Regions from separate parts of the Rhizobium sp. 1399 genome, predicted to be linked through region 4. Evidence: riboswitches for the same ligand, from Rfam matches in the RefSeq annotation. Region 4 holds a riboswitch; each other region holds the start of a gene.
What was found. Region 4 has a riboswitch for cobalamin ahead of metE (5-methyltetrahydropteroyltriglutamate--homocysteine S-methyltransferase). Riboswitches for the same ligand answer to the same signal wherever they lie in the genome.

Region 1 (4,210 bases), on a different contig from region 4:
TCGGCTTCCCGCGCCGAGGAGGAACAGCAGGAAAGCTGGCGGCTTTTCGTGGCTGATCACAGCCTGCCGGTCGTCCACGCCATCGACCTTGCAAGCGGTAGACAGATCGGTCGCTTCGATCTCGAAGGTTATGCCGCCTTGTCGCTGAGCGACACCGGGCGCACGGTCTTTGCCGTCCAGGGCGAAGAGAATGTCGTTCATGCCATCGATACCGGCATTGCCCTTTCCGATCATGGGGAGCATCGCGATCTCGAGGTGGCGCCGCCGAAGCTGATCGGCACGACGATAAAGGGCGAGAAGCCCGGTCATGTGGTGACGCATGGCGATGACGTGGCGATCTTCTACGATCGCACCGACCGCTTTGATCTCTTGAAAGAAAGCAGCTTGCTGCAGGAAAAGCCGGAGCCGAAGGCTGTCGATACCATCGCCGCCCATCACGGCGTCGCGGTGCCGATGGGTAATCACCTGCTGGTTTCGGTGCCGAACATGCAGGCGCCGGTCAAGGAGGGCGAACTGCCGCCGCGCCTTGGCCTGCGGGTGCTCGATCGTGATGGTCGGCAGATCGGCGATGTCGCGCCCTGCTCCGGCCTGCATGGCGAGGCGACCTCTGCTCGTCTCGTCGCCTTCGGTTGTGAGGAAGGCGTGCTCGTTGCGCGTCCGGGCGGCGCGGAAGGCCCCACGGTCGAGATGCTCGCCTATGGCGTGTCGCTGCCGCGGGGCAAGGTCTCGACGCTGCTCGGCGGCCGCTCCATGCAGTTCTTCCTCGGCAATTACGGGGAGGACAAGCTGGTGCTGATCGATCCTGACAATACGGACGCGCCTTACCGCATCATCGACCTTCCGACGCGGCGCGTCGATTTTGTACTCGATCCGGCAAAGTTCCAGAATGCCTATATCCTCACAGAAGATGGCAGGCTGCATCTGCTCGATACGGTAAAGGGCGAGATCGTCAGATCGGAAACCGTCACAGAGCCCTACAGCAAGGACGGCCATTGGCGCGATCCGCGTCCTCGGCTGGCCGTGGCCGGCGATGATATCGCCATCACCGATCCTCGCCACAGCCTGATCCGCCTTGTCAGTAGCGAAACACTGAAGGAAACGCGCACGATCCCCGTCGAGGGCCAGCCTTTCACGCTGGTCGCCGCCGGCGGCTCGGGCACCAGTCACTGAGCCTGTTGGCCGACCATACTTCGCATTCCCCACGCTTGACGTAGCCCATGGCGGCGTCATAGATCGGGGTGACGGTTCCCCGAGGAAGACTCCAAGGGGATTAATAGGGAACACGGTGCGGACGACCCAATAGGGACCAAGACCGTGGCTGCCCCCGCAACTGTAAGCGGATTGCCGGTTATATCCGGAATGAATGCCTCGTCGTTCATTCCAGGAAATCACCGGCGAGCTGGTCATATCGGGAGTGATCGCTTGCGATCATCTCCGCCGGCCTCAGGGCCATGCCACTGCGCGCGAGCGCGGGAAGGCAGATGACCGGCTGACATCCGCGAGCCAGGAGACCTGCCGTCAATCGCAATCCAATCAGCCAGGCGGGGATGCCTGGACAAGGAGCAGATATGATTGACCTTATTTCCTGCCGCTTGCCGCACGCGATCCGTCCCGATTGGACCACCCGCCGCTAGCCCTCCCTCCACGCTTTGCTCACGCATCTGCGCGCGCCGGCGTCTGCTAGCCCTTTTCCTTCCGATCGAGAGTTTCCAATGCGCCAGATTATTCCAGGCTTTTCCCTTGCGCTCGGGCTCGCCAGCCTTTGCCTGGCCGGCCTTGCAGCACCCGCCTTCGCCGCCACCCAATATCCCCTCACCCTCAGCAATTGCGGCCAGAAGGTCACTTTCGAAAAAGCCCCGGCCAAGATCGTTTCGATCGGCCAGGGCATGACCGAAGTGCTCTTCTCGCTCGGCCTTGCCGACAAGATCGCCGGCACCGCCGTCTGGGTCGGCCCGGTCCTGCCGCAATATGCCGAGGCCAACAGCAAGATCAGACGGCTGGCCGATAATGATCCGAGCTTCGAATCCGTCGTCGGTGCCGAGCCCGATCTGGTGGCCGCCGAATTCGAATGGCATGTCGGCGCCCAAGGCTCCGTCGGCAAGCAATTTGGGGATCTCGGCATCAACACCTATATCGCGCCGGCCGATTGCGTCGCCAAGATCAACACCGATGGCGGAGACGGCGTGCGCAAGGAGCTGTTCACGATGGACCTGATCTATCAGGAAATCGCCGAACTCTCCGAAATCTTCGACGTGAACGACCGCGGCGATGCACTGATCGCCGACCTGAAGAAACGCGAGGCCGCGGCCGTCGCCTCCGTTTCAGGCGCTGCAGCCAAGAACCTGCCTGTCGTCTTCTGGTTCTCCAGCAAGGAAGTGAAAGGCGATGCCTTCATCGCCGGCAAGAACAGCGCCCCTGCCTACATCCTGAAGGCACTCGGCGCGAAGAACGTCGTGACGACTGAGGAAGAATGGCCCCTCGTCGGCTGGGAAACGATTGCTCAGGCCAATCCCGCCGTCATCGTCATCGCCACCATGGACCGCCGCCGCTATGCCGCCGACGATCCCAAGGTGAAGGTGGATTTCCTGGAAAACGATCCGGTCACAAGGGAGCTCGATGCCGTCAAAAACAAGCGCTTCATCATGATGGACGCGCAGTCGATGAACCCGACGATCCGCACGATCAACGGCATCGAAATCCTGGCAAAGGGCATCGCCGCCTCCGGTCTGGCGCAGTGAGCCAGGCTGCCTTGCCACAGAGACGATGGTGGGTGCTTGCCACGCTCACCATCGCCGCCTTCATCCTGCTCGGTATCATGATCAGTCTCGCCGTCTCGATCGGCGAGATATCGATCCCGCTCGCCACCACGGCAAAGGCGGTCTCCAACCGCCTGTTCGGCACGGCATTCGAACTCAGCCGCATCCACCAGGGCATCGTCTGGGATTACCGCCTCAGCCGCGCGCTGGTGGCGGCCAGTGCCGGCGCGTCGCTGGCGCTTTGCGGCACGGTGCTGCAGGCCCTGCTGCGCAATCCGCTCGCCGAACCCTATGTGCTCGGCATTTCCGCCGGCGCCTCCACCGGCGCCGTCTGCGTCATGATCCTAGGCCTCGGCTATGGCGTGCTCGGCATTTCCGGCGGCGCCTTCATCGGCGCCGTCGTCGCCTTTCTTCTGGTCGGCATTCTGGCGGCGGGCGCGGGTGGCACCAGCGAGCGCATCATTCTCTGCGGCGTGGCGGGCTCGCAGCTCTTCAATGCGCTGACGTCCTATATCGTCACAACCTCGGCCAATGCCGAACAGGCGCGCGGCGTGCTTTTCTGGCTGCTCGGCTCGCTTTCCGGCGTGCGCTGGCCGGATGTCTATCTCTCCGTGCCGGTCGCGCTGACAGGCTTGATCGTCTGTCTTGCCCATGTGCGCGCCCTCGATGCCTTTGCCTTCGGCACGGATGCCGCAGCCTCCCTCGGCATCGCCGTGCGCCGCGTGCAGTTCACCCTGCTCGGCGTGACAGCGGCGATGACGGCAGGCGTGGTCAGCATGGTCGGTTCCATCGGCTTCGTCGGTCTCGTCATTCCCCATGCCGCCCGCTTCCTCGTCGGCCCCGCGCATGGCCGCCTGCTGCCGGCGACTGCGCTTGGCGGAGCGATCTTCATGGTCGGCGCCGACATCGTCTCGCGCATCATCATTCCCCAACAGATCTTGCCGATCGGCGTCGTCACCGCGCTCTTCGGCGCACCGGCCTTTGCCATCATCCTCTATCGCGTGCGGAGAAGCGCATGAGCATATCAGTCGACAAGGTCACCTATGCCGCCGGCAATACCGTCATCGTCAACGGCATCAGCATATCAGTCGAAAAGGGCAAGGTGCTCGGCCTGCTCGGGCCGAACGGTTCCGGCAAATCGAGCCTGCTACGCCTGATCTGCCGGCTGCGGCAGGTCAAAAGCGGCGTCATCCGCCTCGGCGACGACGATGTCTCCGGCCTCTCGCGCGCTGCCCTTGCCCGCCGCATCGCCTTGGTCGAGCAGCAGTCGACGACCGACACGCAGCTCACCGTGCGCGATATCGTCCGCCTCGGCCGCACCCCGCATCGCGGCCTCATCGCCTCCTGGGGACCCGATGACGATGCCGCCGTTGCGGAAGCACTCGCCCGCGTCGACATGACCGCGCGCGCCGGCCAGCTCTGGCAGACGCTGTCAGGCGGCGAACGCCAGCGCG
Region 2 (4,210 bases), on a different contig from region 4:
TCGAACTTCGGCTTTGGCAAGCCGCCGCCACTCCTCAACTCCGACAAGCCCTCGCCCCGGCCACCAGATCCCCGCCTTCATCAGCGGCGCGGCTGGCGCCGGCTTCTCCGCCCCCGAAAGCATCGCTGATGCATGGGCAAGAAAGCCTTGCGCATTGGCGTCGCCGCCCTCGATCAGATACGCCCACAGCGCATTCAGATCATCAAGCGACACATTGGAAAACGGCGTCAGCCCCGCATCCGGCCGCGCATCGCCCGGCAGCACCGCAATCAGCGCCCCGTTACGAGCGGCAACCGCATGCAGCGCCTCCAGCGCGTAGTGAAAGTAGCTCGCCCCACCCAGCGCCCGCACGATGATCAGCTTCGCATGCCGTGCCGTGCGTTCGACGTAGGTATCGACCGACATCGGATGCTTCATGCTCATCAGGCTCGCAAGCCTGAGCGTATGCCCGCTCGCCCCGCCGGAATGAGCCGCAGCGATTGCCGCAAGCTCGGTGTCGGCGGCCGAGAGGAACAGGATATCGCCCGGCGACTGGCCGAGGTCGATGGCCTCGCCCCCGTCGCTGATTGTTCCCTGTTGGGCGAGAAGCAGATGCATCGATTATTCCCTAAGCGAGCGCTTCGATCGCCTTGCGCACCGCGTCCTGATCCATCTCATGCAGGCCGATGACGACGAGGCGCGTGCTGCGTGCTTCGCCCGGCGTCCAGGCGCGGTCGAAATACTGGTCGATGCGGGCACCCACGGCCTGCAGCTGCAGGCGCATCGGCTTGCCGGAGACATCGATGAAGCCCTTGAGACGCAGCACGTCATGCTCGGCGATAATGCCCTTCAGCTTCTCGACGAAACCTGATGTATCGGCGATAGCGCCAAGCTCGACGACGAAACTGTCGAATTCGTCGTGATCGTGCGGCGTGCCGTCCTCATGCTCCAGCTCGTGATGGGACTTGCGGTTGACGATATCGTCTTCCGTGCCGATGCCGAGGCCGAGCAGCACGCTTGCCGGCACGTCGCCATTCCTGGCCTCGATCATCACAGGCTTGCGGGCGATGCGCGAGGCGACTTCGCTCTTCACACGGCCAAGGCCGTCAGCGTCGATCAGGTCGGTCTTGTTGAGCACGATCAGATCAGCGCAGGTCAGCTGATCCTCGAAGAGCTCCTCGATCGGGCTTTCATGATCGAGCGATTCATCCTCGACCCGGCGTGCATCGACAGCATCATGGTCATCGGCAAAACGCCCTGCGGCAACAGCGGCGCTGTCGACCACGGTGATGACGCCGTCAACGGTGACTTCGCTTCTGATGTCCGGCCAGTTGAAGGCGGCGACCAGCGGCTGTGGCAAGGCAAGGCCTGAAGTTTCGATAACGATATGGTCCGGTCGCTGCTCGCGCTCCAGAAGCTTGGTCATCGTCGGAATGAAATCGTCAGCAACCGTGCAGCAGATGCAGCCATTGGTGAGCTCGATAATATCGTCCTCGGTGCAATTCTCCGCCCCGCAGCCCTTCAGCACATCGCCATCGACGCCGAGATCGCCGAACTCGTTGATGATGAGCGCAATCTTCTTGCCGCCGGCATTGGTGAGCAGGTTGCGGATCATTGTCGTCTTGCCCGCACCGAGGAAGCCGGTGATGACGGTTGCGGGAATTTTCTGCTGCATGGATTTAACCCTTCATTTTCAGCGGCAGACCTGCCGCGATAAAATACACGTCGTCGGCCGAAGCCGCGATCATCTGGTGCAGCCGGCCGGCATGGTCGCGAAACTCCCGCGCCATGCGGTTCTCAGGCACGATGCCGAGGCCGACTTCATTGGAAACGATGACGAGCCGCGCCTTTGCCTGCGGCAGAAAGGCGGCAAGGGCGGCGGACCGGGAGGCGATATCGCGCCCCTCCATCATCAGATTGGTGAGCCACAGCGTCAGGCAATCAACGAGAACAGCCCTGCCCTCGCCGTCGATTGCCGCAAGGCGCTCGGTAAGGTCGAGCGGTTCCTCATGCGTGGTCCAGGAGGGGCCGCGGTCGGCCTTGTGCTGGTCGATACGCGCCTGCATTTCGTCATCCCAGGCGCGGCCTGTGGCGATGTAGTGGCGGTCGAGGCCGCTTGTGGTGACGAGGTTTTCGGCGAAGCGGGATTTGCCGGAGCGGGCGCCGCCGAGGATGAAGGTGGCGTTGAGAAGGCTCTTGGTCATGCCACGGCCGCCCTTGGAGCGAAGGCGCGGCTCCACCCACCTCCCTCATCCCTGTGCTTGTCACAGGGATCCAGCGTGCCCAAGTCCTTGGGCACAAGAGACTCACTCAACGACGGCGTAGATTCATTCACTGCGCGGACGCGCCGTGGCTGGATTCCTGTGACAAGCACAGGAATGAGGGAGGAGAGGAAAGTGCACGCCGGGTAACGTCCACCAACAGGCACCAGACGCATCCCATCAGGGGATACCGAACCGACACCTTTCACACGCACCACCAGAGGCAGCGCTGAATCAAATCCTTCAGCCAAGACAACCTCCGTGCTGGCAGCGGGCAAACGGCCCAGTATGGGCATTATGCCCGGCACGGATGGCAGGTCTCCTGGCTCGCAGTTATCGGCCGCGACAGGGGCGACCTGATACGGTCGCCCCTGGTCGTGCCAGCGGATCTGCCTCGCCTTCCCGGCTGCGTCTCGTGAAAAGGCGGACGATTCGTAGAGATAGAGGCGTCCTGCCCCGGCTGATCACGATGCATTCCAGTGGCTTTTCCGGCATTTATCCCGCCTTGCCCGCCTGCAGAATGCGAGGCTGTCAGCGCAACGGTTAAAATACCGGACGGAAGACCCTGACTGCTCTACAGTCGCGGGGTCGGCTGTGATGAAGGCGCCCGGCTTGGGTCCGCCCCGTCACATTCCCTTTTCATCCGGAAGGCGTAAGGCCGATCCGGAACCATCCATTATGTCAATTCATGGTTAGGCTTCCGCCCCGGGCATGTCAATCGGTGCACCGGGTGCACACAGAGATCATCTCGACTTACACTACCGATATTATCGTCTTTAATCAAAGGTTTACGTCACAAAAACTTTACGGCTCAGTCGGTATTTTGCCGCAATTGCCGCTCATGCGGATGCCGGCTCCGCCCTTGACCCCCACTCCTGCCGCCTAGTTTCCCCATGATGCTCTCCCGAATGGATATTCGCCGCCTCGGCCCTCTCGGCACCGTCTTTGATCCGGGACGCCTGCGCGCGCTCATACGACACAGCGAAATGGGAATGGTCTTTGCCGGCGCGCTCGTCGGTATCGCCTCGGGGCTTGCGGTCACCGCCATGAGCTATGTCTCGGAAGAGATGCACAGGCTGATCTTCGGCATAGACGGCACGACGAGGCTCAGTGCCTCGCAAATCGACAGCAAGTTCCTGCTGATGACGGCCCCGGTTGCCGGCGGCATGCTGCTCGGCCTGTTGATCTTCATTCTCGCCAGATGGCGCAAGAAACCGATGGTCGACCCGATTGAGGCCAATGCCCTGCATGGCGGCCGCCTGTCGCTGACGGACAGCATTCTCGTCGCCATCCAGAATCTCGTTTCCAACGGCTTCGGCGCATCCGTCGGTCTGGAGGCCGGCTATACGCAGCTTGCAGCCGGCATAGCCTCGAAATTCGGCCTGAAGCTGCAGCTGCGCCGCTCCGACATGCGTGTCCTCGTCGGCTGCGGTGCAGCCGGCGCCATCGCCGCCGCCTTCAATGCACCGCTGACGGGCGCCTTCTATGCCTTCGAGCTGATCATCGGCACCTACACCATCGTCTCGCTGACGCCTGTCGTCGTCGCCGCCCTCGTCGCTACACTGGTCGCCCGCCTGCTCTCCGGCAGCGATTTCATCATCGATGTCGGCAGCTTCGGCGCTGTCCAGCCCGCCGATTACGTGCCGGCGATCGCCCTTGGCGCCTTCTGCGCCGGCATCGGCATCCTCATCATGCAGGGCGTCTCCTTCGTCGAGGAGCTGGCGCGCAAAAGCGCCATCGCGCTACCTTTCCGCCCGGCGCTCGGCGGCCTCGTCGTCGGCCTGCTGGCGCTGGTCTCGCCGCAGGTGCTGGCCGCCGGCCACGGCGCGCTGCATCTGAACCTCTCCCATGAGATCACCATTCCCGCGCTGATCGGCCTCTTCCTTCTGAAATCGGTGGCATCGGCCATTTCGATCGGCTCCGGCTTCAGGGGCGGCCTGTTCTTCGCCTCGCTCTTCATGGGTGCCCTG
Region 3 (4,210 bases), on a different contig from region 4:
TCAATCATCCAATTCTGTAATGATCAAGCTCTGCTTATGCTGACGCAAATGGACGACAACGGATGTCACCCTTGCAAGTCTCAACGTCGAAAGGCCAAAGCATGACCCCTGCCTCCCCTCCATCCTCACGTATCAGAGGCATCGTCGCCCTGATGGCGGCCTGCCTCTCCTCACTGATGTTCGGCCTTGAAATATCGAGCGTACCGGCAATCCTGCCGACGCTGGAAAAGGTGCTGCATGCCGATTTCAGCGCGCTGCAATGGATCATGAATGCCTATACGATCGCCGTGACGACGGTGCTGATGGCAGCAGGCACATTAGCCGATCGCTACGGCCGCAAGCGCGTCTTCCTGATCGGCATTGCCGCCTTTGACCTCACCTCGCTGATTGCCGGCCTTGCTCAGGATGTTTCGCTGCTAATCGTTGCTCGCTTTCTGCAGGGCATGAGCGGCGGCGTGATGCTGATCTGCCAGGTGGCCGTCCTCTCCCATCAATTCCCGGAGGGCAGAGCCCGCAGCATGGCCTTCGGCTGGTGGGGCATCATCTTCGGCATCGGCCTCGGCTTTGGCCCGATCATAGGCGTTGCGATCGTAGCAGCCGCCGGCTGGCAATGGGTCTTCCTCATCCATGCCGTGCTGGCTGCCGTGACGGTGGCCCTTGCCGTAACGGGCGTTGAGGAATCGCGTGACCCCGCTGCAGGACGGCTCGATATCGCCGGCATCGCCACCCTTTCGCTGGCGGTCTTCTGCCTCGCTTTCTTCATCACCCAGGGTCCGGCTCTCGGCTTTGCCAGCCCTACCGCGCTTGCCATTATCGGACTTTCCGCGGCAAGCCTCGTCGCCTTCATCTTCGCCGAGAGGCTGAACCCGCGACCGATGTTCGATGCCTCGGTCTTCGGCATCCGCGCCTTCTCGGGCGCCATCATCGGCTCGGCTGCCATGAATATCAGCTTCTGGCCCTTCATGATCTATCTGCCGATCTGGTATGAAGCCGGTCTCGGTTATGGCAGTGTGGCCGCGGGTCTGGCGCTGCTTGCCTATACGCTGCCGACGCTCGTCGTACCGCCGCTCGCCGAACGGCTCATGCTGCGCTATCGGCCGGGCATCATCATTCCCGGCGGCCTTTTCACCATCGGGCTCGGCTTCCTGCTGATGAAATCAGGCAGTGCCGCCGCCGCGCCAAGCTGGCTGACGATGCTGCCTGGCGCGCTGCTTGCCGGCATCGGGCTTGGCTTCACCAACACTCCGGTCACCAATACGACGACAGGCGCTGTCTCCAGCGATCGCGCCGGCATGGCTTCCGGCATCGACATGAGCGCCCGGATGATCTCGCTCGCCATCAACATCGCCGTCATGGGCTTCATCCTGTTCAGCGGCGTGCTCTCCCACCTCAAGAGCACCTTGCCAACCTCGACGGATGCCGGCGACCTGCGCCTGCTCGCCGAACGGATCTCCGCCGGCAACATTGCCTCCCTGCCAGACATTCCGGCCGGGACGGTGCATGATGCGCTGGTCGCAGGCTTCGGTGGCGTCATGCTCTATGGCGCGATTGGTGTCTGGCTTCTCGCCGCCGCAAGCTTCCTCGTCTTCGCCCATTGGAAGACGCCGGCCTGCGCCGAGGATTGCGGCACCCAGCCGGCAGAATGATGCACACCCGCGCCGGCTCAGACCGGCGCGGCCTCGCTTTCCACCTGCCCCCAGCCGTCATGGAAAACCAGCTCTTCCAGCGCCATCCGCTGCCGCCAGCCTTTGACCGCCAGTTCCGGCTTATCATAGAGCCGGTCGACGAAGCCGGCGCAGAGCCAGGCGACCATCTCGATGTGATCGGGAATGCCGAGGATCTCCTTCAGGTCACCCTCGCGAAAAATGCTGACCCAGCCGATGCCCACCCCTTCGGCGCGAGCAGCAAGCCACAGGTTCTGGATGGCGCAGACGGTGGAATAGCTGTCCATACGCGGATTATGCGTGCGCCCCAGCACCACGCTGCCGCTGCGGGTTGGATCGCAGGTCACGCAGATGCCGAGCGGCGCCTGGACAATGCCTTCGAGCTTCAGCGAACGGTATTGCTCCTGCCGCTCGCCGTCGAACATGCGGGCCGCTTCTTCATTCGCCCTAAGGAAGGCATCGCGTACCCGCGCCCTTACCTCGACGCTCTTCACCAGAATGAAATTCCACGGCTGCATGAAGCCGACCGAGGGCGCGTGATGCGCGGCGGTCAAAAGACGCGTCACCAGATCATCCGGCAAGGGATCGGGCAGGAACTGGCTGCGCACGTCACGCCGCGTCATGATCGCGTGATAGACGGCCTCGCGTTCGGCCGCAGAAAAGCTGGATGCCGGGCAAACGGCATCATCAATGGGTCGCATCGTCAAATCCCCAACAACGCAACCGCCCGCCGTCCGCGCGGGTTGGGTCTATCTTGCCAGGCCGGTCTTCTGACTTGGCGTCATCCGCTTGACCGCTACCTTCCCGGCCTTGCGGCCAGTGGCATTCTATGCGGCAAGCGTCGGCCTTACAGCGTTGGGCACGTTCCGGTCTTGCACCGGATTCCCGATTCTCCCGCTTGTGAAAGCGGGCACCTGACGGGTGATCTATGGCGCGGAAACGGCATGGCGGCAAGCTGCATGCGACATTCATTTCGTGGACAGGCTGAAAATGCTGGCCTAGAACGAGACCCGACGCCGCTGGCGCCGAATCCTCTCTCATTGCCTTCCGGTTGCCCGTGTCCCGTCTAACGCCGATGATCCTTGCGGTCGCCCTGTTCATGGAACAGATGGATTCGACCGTGATCGCCACCAGCCTGCCGGCGATTGCTGCCGATATAGGCACCTCGCCGATCGCGCTGAAACTTGCGGTAACGAGCTACCTCGTGGCGCTCGCAATCTTCATCCCGATCAGCGGCTGGATGTCGGACCGCTTCGGCGCACGCAACATCTTCCGCCTGGCGATCTTCGTTTTCATGGTTGGCTCGGTCGCCTGCGCATTCTCCAATTCCATCGCCGCCTTCGTTATCTCCCGCCTCATCCAGGGTGCCGGCGGCTCGATGATGACGCCGGTCGGGCGATTGCTCTTGGTGCGTGGCACGCCACGTCACCAACTGGTGAATGCCATGGCATGGCTGACCATTCCGGCGCTGATCGGCCCGATCATGGGCCCGCCGATCGGCGGCTTCCTGACGACATATCTCAGCTGGCACTGGATCTTCTGGATCAATGTGCCGATCGGCATTATCGGCATCGTCCTCGTCACCCGTTTCCTGCCGGCCGTCGAGCCGCGCAGCCCGAAGCCGATGGATTTTCCGGGCTTCTTCCTGTCGGGTATCGGCTTTGCCGGTTTCGTATTCGGCCTCTCCGTCATCAGCCTGCCCGCCGTTCCCGTCATCTACGGCTATGTCACTGTCGCCGTCGGCGTCCTCTCCGGCATCCTCTATTTCGTGCATGCCAGGCGCACGCCGCATCCGCTGCTCGACCCCAAGATGTTTCGTTACCCGATGTTCCGGGCGGCAATCCTCGGCGCCTCGAATTTCCGCATGGGCCTGGGCGCGCTGCCCTTCCTGATGCCGCTGATGCTGCAGCTCGGCTTCGGCCTGACGCCGCTGCAGTCAGGCTCGATCACCTTCATCAGCGCTCTTGGCTCCATGGGCTCGAAATTTGCGGCCAACCGCACCTATAACGCCTTCGGCTTCCGCAACGTCATCGCGCTGACGACCTTCCTCGCGGCAATCTTCCTCGGCGTGAATGGCTTCTTCACTGCCGAAACGCCGATGTATGTCATCATGGGCTGTCTTCTTGTCGGCGGCCTCCTCCGCTCCATGGCCTTTTCGGGCGTCAATGCCATGGTCTTCGGCGATGTGGACGAGGCCGACAGCAGCCAGGCGACTGCCATCAACGCGGTGGCGCAGCGCATCTCCATGGCCATGGGCGTTGCGGTAGCCGGCACGATCCTGGAAATCTCCTCGAGCTTCCACGGCGGCAAGCTTTTGGTCTCGGATTTTCATATCGCTTTCTTCATCGTAGCGGCGATATCAGCACTTGCCTGCATCACTTTCCTGCGCCTGCCCGCCAATGCCGGCGAGGAGCTGACGACACGCCGCCACAAGAACAGACATGCCGAGGCGGCAGAACCGGAAGAGGCCCAGGGACAGGCCCACGGACAGGCAATGGCGGAGAGCCGCTGAAAACTTCACGGATCTGTCGTTTTTCCTCACAGAT
Region 4 (4,210 bases):
GCGCCACCACTCGACCGTCATCGGCTTCGGCCGGGAGATATCACCGAAAATGATCGGCGGGCGAACGTAGCGCGAGCCGTAGCTCTGCACCCAGGCATGTTGCGTGAAGGCAAAGCCGGAAAGCTGCTCGCCGAAATACTGCACCATGTCATTACGCTCGAATTCACCGTGGACGAGCACATCGAGACCGATCTCCTCCTGCCAGCGGATCGCTGCTTCGGTTTCCTTTTTCAGGAAGGCATCATAATCCGCCTCGCTGATCGCCCCCTTGGTGAAAGCGGAGCGGGACTTTCGAACATCTGATGTCTGCGGGAAGGAGCCGATCGTCGTAGTCGGGAACAGCGGCAAGCGAAGCTTACGCTCCTGCAGTCCGGTCCGCTCGGCAAAATCGCTGCTGCGTGTCTTCATCGCCTCGTCGATCGCGGCAACCCGCTGTCTGACCTTCAGATCATGTACGCGCGTAGATACGGCGCGCGATGCAACGGCCTGCGAGGCTGCCGCAATCACCTGGGAGGCCTTGCCGGCATCACCGAGCGCTGCGAGCTCATCAAGCTTCTGGGCAGCGAAGGCGAGCCATGATTTCATCTCACCATCCAGCCCGCTCTCCAGTTCCAGATCGATCGGCGCGTGCAGCAGCGAGCAGGACGGCGCGATCTGTAGCCGGTCCGCACCAAAGTGCTGGACAAGCGGCTCGATCCTCTCCCGGATCGCCGCAAGGTCTGCCTTCCAGATATTGCGCCCGTCGATGACGCCAAGCGAAAATGTCAGATCGCTGGGTGCCTTGAAAAGGGCATCGATCTGCTGTGGAGCGCGAACGAGATCGACATGCAGGCCGGCAACCGGGAGCGAGAGCGCCGTCGGCAGATTGTCGCCGATCGCGCCGAAATAGGTGGCGACCATGATCTTCAGGTCGGGCACCAATTCATGCAGCGCACGATAGGTATGCTGCAATGCTGCCTGCTCTTCCTGTGAAAGATCGAGCACGAAGCAAGGTTCGTCGATCTGCACCCAGTCGACACCGGCTGCACGAAGTTCTGCCAGTACTTTTGTATAAACAGGCAACAAGCGTGCAAGCAGGTCAATCGGCGCAAAACCTTCTTCGCTTCCCTTGGCGAGTTTCAGGAAGGTAACCGGACCGAGGATGACCGGCCGGGTGTGGATGCCAAGTGTCTTGGCCTCGACGAAGGCATCAAGTGGCTTGTTCGCCGTCAGGGCAAAGGTCTGATCGGGGCCGAGTTCCGGCACCATGTAGTGGTAGTTCGTGTCGAACCATTTCGTCATTTCCAGCGCCGGCGCGCCATGCCCGTGATGGTGCTGATGGCCGCAATCGACATGCGCCTCTTCGCCGGTGGAGCCGCGCGCCATCGCGAAATAGGTGTCGAGAGAAACTTGCCCGCCCTTCCAGCCATAGGCGGCGGGAATGGCGCCGACCATGACCGCCGTGTCGAGCACATGGTCGTAAAGCGAGAAATCGTTCGAGGGGATGACGTCGATCCCCTTCTGCTTCTGCAGGAGCCAGTTTTCCGCCCGCAGCCGCTTCGCGACATCGAGAAGCGCGCCGGCATCGGATTTGCCGGCCCAGTAGCTCTCCAGTGCGAATTTGAGTTCGCGATGCTTTCCGATCCTGGGAAAGCCGAGATTTGCAGTCTTGATAGTCATTTTCCTTACCCCGAAGGTTATGGGCAAGGCTGCGGCGCAACGCATCGACGAGATACGGCCATGGGAATGCCGTCTCGCGCAAGCGGCACACCGGGACACCCCGCCCGTGGACGTTATCTATCGCGGCAGGTCTCCTGGCTTGCGGGTCATCGACATCGTCCAGTCTTCCCGGGAGTCTTCCCAGTGACGTCGAAGGACGGTGTCTATCCGCTTACAGTTGCGGGGGCAGCTTCGGTCTTGGCGATGGCCGCACCGAATTCCCTCTTAGCTTGGGATCAACAGATCCCAAGAACCAACGATGCGGCAAGCATGCACCCGCCGCATCGCAACGTCAATATGATATAAAGAAATCTTTATGTCTTTATCTGAAGAAGCCGAAGTGCATTCATCGTCACCAGCACGGTCGCACCCGTATCGGCGAGGATCGCCGGCCACAGGCCGGTAATGCCGATGATGGTGGTAACCAGGAACACGGCCTTCAGCCCGAGCGCGATGGTGATGTTCTGAAAGATATTGCGCATCGTCCGCTTCGAAAGGTCGATCATCCGGGCTACGTCGCCGACACGCCCATGCAGCACAGCCGCATCCGCCGTCTCCAGCGCCACGTCGGTGCCGCCGCCCATGGCGATGCCGACATCGGCAGCGGCAAGTGCCGGCGCGTCATTAATGCCGTCACCCACCTTGGCGACGAACAGACCTTCCTTCTTCAGTTCGCCAACAATGCGCTGCTTGTCCTGCGGCAGGAGTTCGCCGCGCCAGTCGATGCCGAGATCGCCGGCAACGGCTGCCGCCGTGCGCTTGTTGTCGCCGGTCAGCATGATGGCGCGCACGCCAGCTGCCTTCAGCGTCGCAAGCCCGCTCTTTGCGTCTTCACGAGGTTCGTCGCGCATGGCAATGAGACCGGCGGCGACACCATTGACGAGCAGCACCGAGACGCTCTTGCCCGCGCCGTTCAGCACCGCGACCTGTTCGTCCTGCTCCGCATTCAGCGCCCCGCGCTCGCGCGCAGCCGGCGGCGACAGGAGATCGAGCGTCTCCCCACCTACCTTGCCGGTCATGCCCTTGCCGGGCAGCGCTTCGACTTCGAAAGCCGGCGGCACGGGTACTCCATCGGCCTTGGCCCGATTGAGGATTGCCAGCGCCAGCGGATGGCTGGAGCCCTGCTCCAGAACAGCAGCGCGCGAAAGCACCTCTGCCTCGGTGCGTCCGTAGGAAATTATATCGGTGACCTGCGGTTTGCCTTCGGTCAGCGTACCGGTTTTATCAAAGGCAACGGCCGTCACCTTCCCAAGCGATTCCAGAACCGCCCCACCCTTCATCAGCAGACCGCGGCGCGCACCCGCCGAAAGCGAGGCGGCAATCGCCGCCGGCGTGGAAATGACAAGCGCACAGGGGCAGCCGATCAGCAGGATTGCGAGACCCTTATAGACCCATTCACCCCATGCCCCGCCCATCAGCAACGGCGGCAAAACGGCGACCAGAGCCGCCACGACGACGACACCAGGCGTATAATAGCGGGAGAAGCGATCGATGAAGCGCTCCGTCGGAGCCTTCGATTCCTGGGCTTCCTCCACCAGCTTGACGACGCGGGCAATCGTATTGTCCTCGGCAGCGGCCGTGACACGGACGCGCAGCGCCGCATCGCCATTGACCGTGCCGGCGAAGACCATCTCGCCTGCGCCCTTGCGAACCGGCGTGCTTTCGCCCGTCACCGGCGCCTCATCGATAGCGCTTTCGCCGGAAACAATTGTCCCGTCGGCGGAAATCCGGTCTCCCGGACGCACGAGAATGACGGAGCCGACGGAAAGCGTCTCAGCTGGCACTTCCTTCACCTCGCCGCCCGTCTCGAGCAGCGCATTCTTAGGCACCAGCGTCGTCAGCGACTGGATGCTGGCGCGCGCCTTGCCGGCAGCCACGCCTTCCAGCAATTCGCCGACGAGGAACAGGAAGACGACCGTCGCCGCCTCTTCCCCCGCATTGATGATGACAGCGCCGACAGCGGCAATCGTCATCAGCATCTCGATCGAAAAGGGCGTGCCAGAAAGGGCGGCCATGACCGCGCGGCGGGCAATCGGCACCAGCCCGACCAGCATGGCAACGATGAAAGCATAGGGGGCAATCGACGGCACCAGATGGCCGAGCACGTAGGCGGCAACGAGTGCGAGGCCGGAAAGGATCGTCAACCGGCCTTTCTTGCTCTGCCACCAGGGACCGGTCATCGGCCCATGATCATGGCCGTGCAGCCCCTCGACCTCCTCGGCGCTGTGCGAATGATCGTGACCGGCATGATCGTGATCATGGCCTTCGTGGTCATGATCGTGATGGTCGTGATCATGATGCTCATGCCCATCGTGATCGTGATCGTGGTCATGGTCGTGCCCATGATCGTGGTCGTGATGCGCATGGTCATGACCGGTCTTGCTCTCGCGAGCAGGAGCCTTGCCGGTGAGCGGAGCAACCGAATAGCCGAGGCCGGTCACCCTCTTCTCGATCGCCTTGAGATCGCTGCTGCCATCGTGGCGCACCGTCATCGTGCCTGCTGTCACCGACA

Region 1: it holds a riboswitch for cobalamin, as region 4 does, so the genes downstream of both, J2X71_RS27595 (ABC transporter substrate-binding protein) here and metE (5-methyltetrahydropteroyltriglutamate--homocysteine S-methyltransferase) in region 4, are expected to answer to the same signal.
Region 2: it holds a riboswitch for cobalamin, as region 4 does, so the genes downstream of both, cobU (bifunctional adenosylcobinamide kinase/adenosylcobinamide-phosphate guanylyltransferase) here and metE (5-methyltetrahydropteroyltriglutamate--homocysteine S-methyltransferase) in region 4, are expected to answer to the same signal.
Region 3: it holds a riboswitch for cobalamin, as region 4 does, so the genes downstream of both, bluB (5,6-dimethylbenzimidazole synthase) here and metE (5-methyltetrahydropteroyltriglutamate--homocysteine S-methyltransferase) in region 4, are expected to answer to the same signal.

Annotation. Positions count from the first base shown of each region.
Region 1 covers NZ_JAVDSU010000011.1:12,128-16,337, forward strand. Annotated here, with positions in the region: gene J2X71_RS27590 (hypothetical protein) at 1-1,170, shown strand, start outside; cobalamin riboswitch at 1,226-1,535, shown strand; gene J2X71_RS27595 (ABC transporter substrate-binding protein) at 1,713-2,738, shown strand; gene J2X71_RS27600 (FecCD family ABC transporter permease) at 2,750-3,775, shown strand; gene J2X71_RS27605 (ABC transporter ATP-binding protein) at 3,772-4,210, shown strand, end outside.
Region 2 covers NZ_JAVDSU010000011.1:156,181-160,390, forward strand. Annotated here, with positions in the region: gene cobN (cobaltochelatase subunit CobN) at 1-597, opposite strand, end outside; gene cobW (cobalamin biosynthesis protein CobW) at 608-1,654, opposite strand; gene cobU (bifunctional adenosylcobinamide kinase/adenosylcobinamide-phosphate guanylyltransferase) at 1,659-2,183, opposite strand; cobalamin riboswitch at 2,535-2,929, opposite strand; gene J2X71_RS28370 (chloride channel protein) at 3,137-4,210, shown strand, end outside.
Region 3 covers NZ_JAVDSU010000012.1:18,192-22,401, forward strand. Annotated here, with positions in the region: gene J2X71_RS28835 (MFS transporter) at 102-1,646, shown strand; gene bluB (5,6-dimethylbenzimidazole synthase) at 1,664-2,365, opposite strand; cobalamin riboswitch at 2,407-2,597, opposite strand; gene J2X71_RS28845 (MFS transporter) at 2,740-4,176, shown strand.
Region 4 covers NZ_JAVDSU010000005.1:395,458-399,667, forward strand. Annotated here, with positions in the region: gene metE (5-methyltetrahydropteroyltriglutamate--homocysteine S-methyltransferase) at 1-1,659, opposite strand, end outside; cobalamin riboswitch at 1,766-1,971, opposite strand; gene J2X71_RS19285 (heavy metal translocating P-type ATPase) at 2,013-4,210, opposite strand, start outside.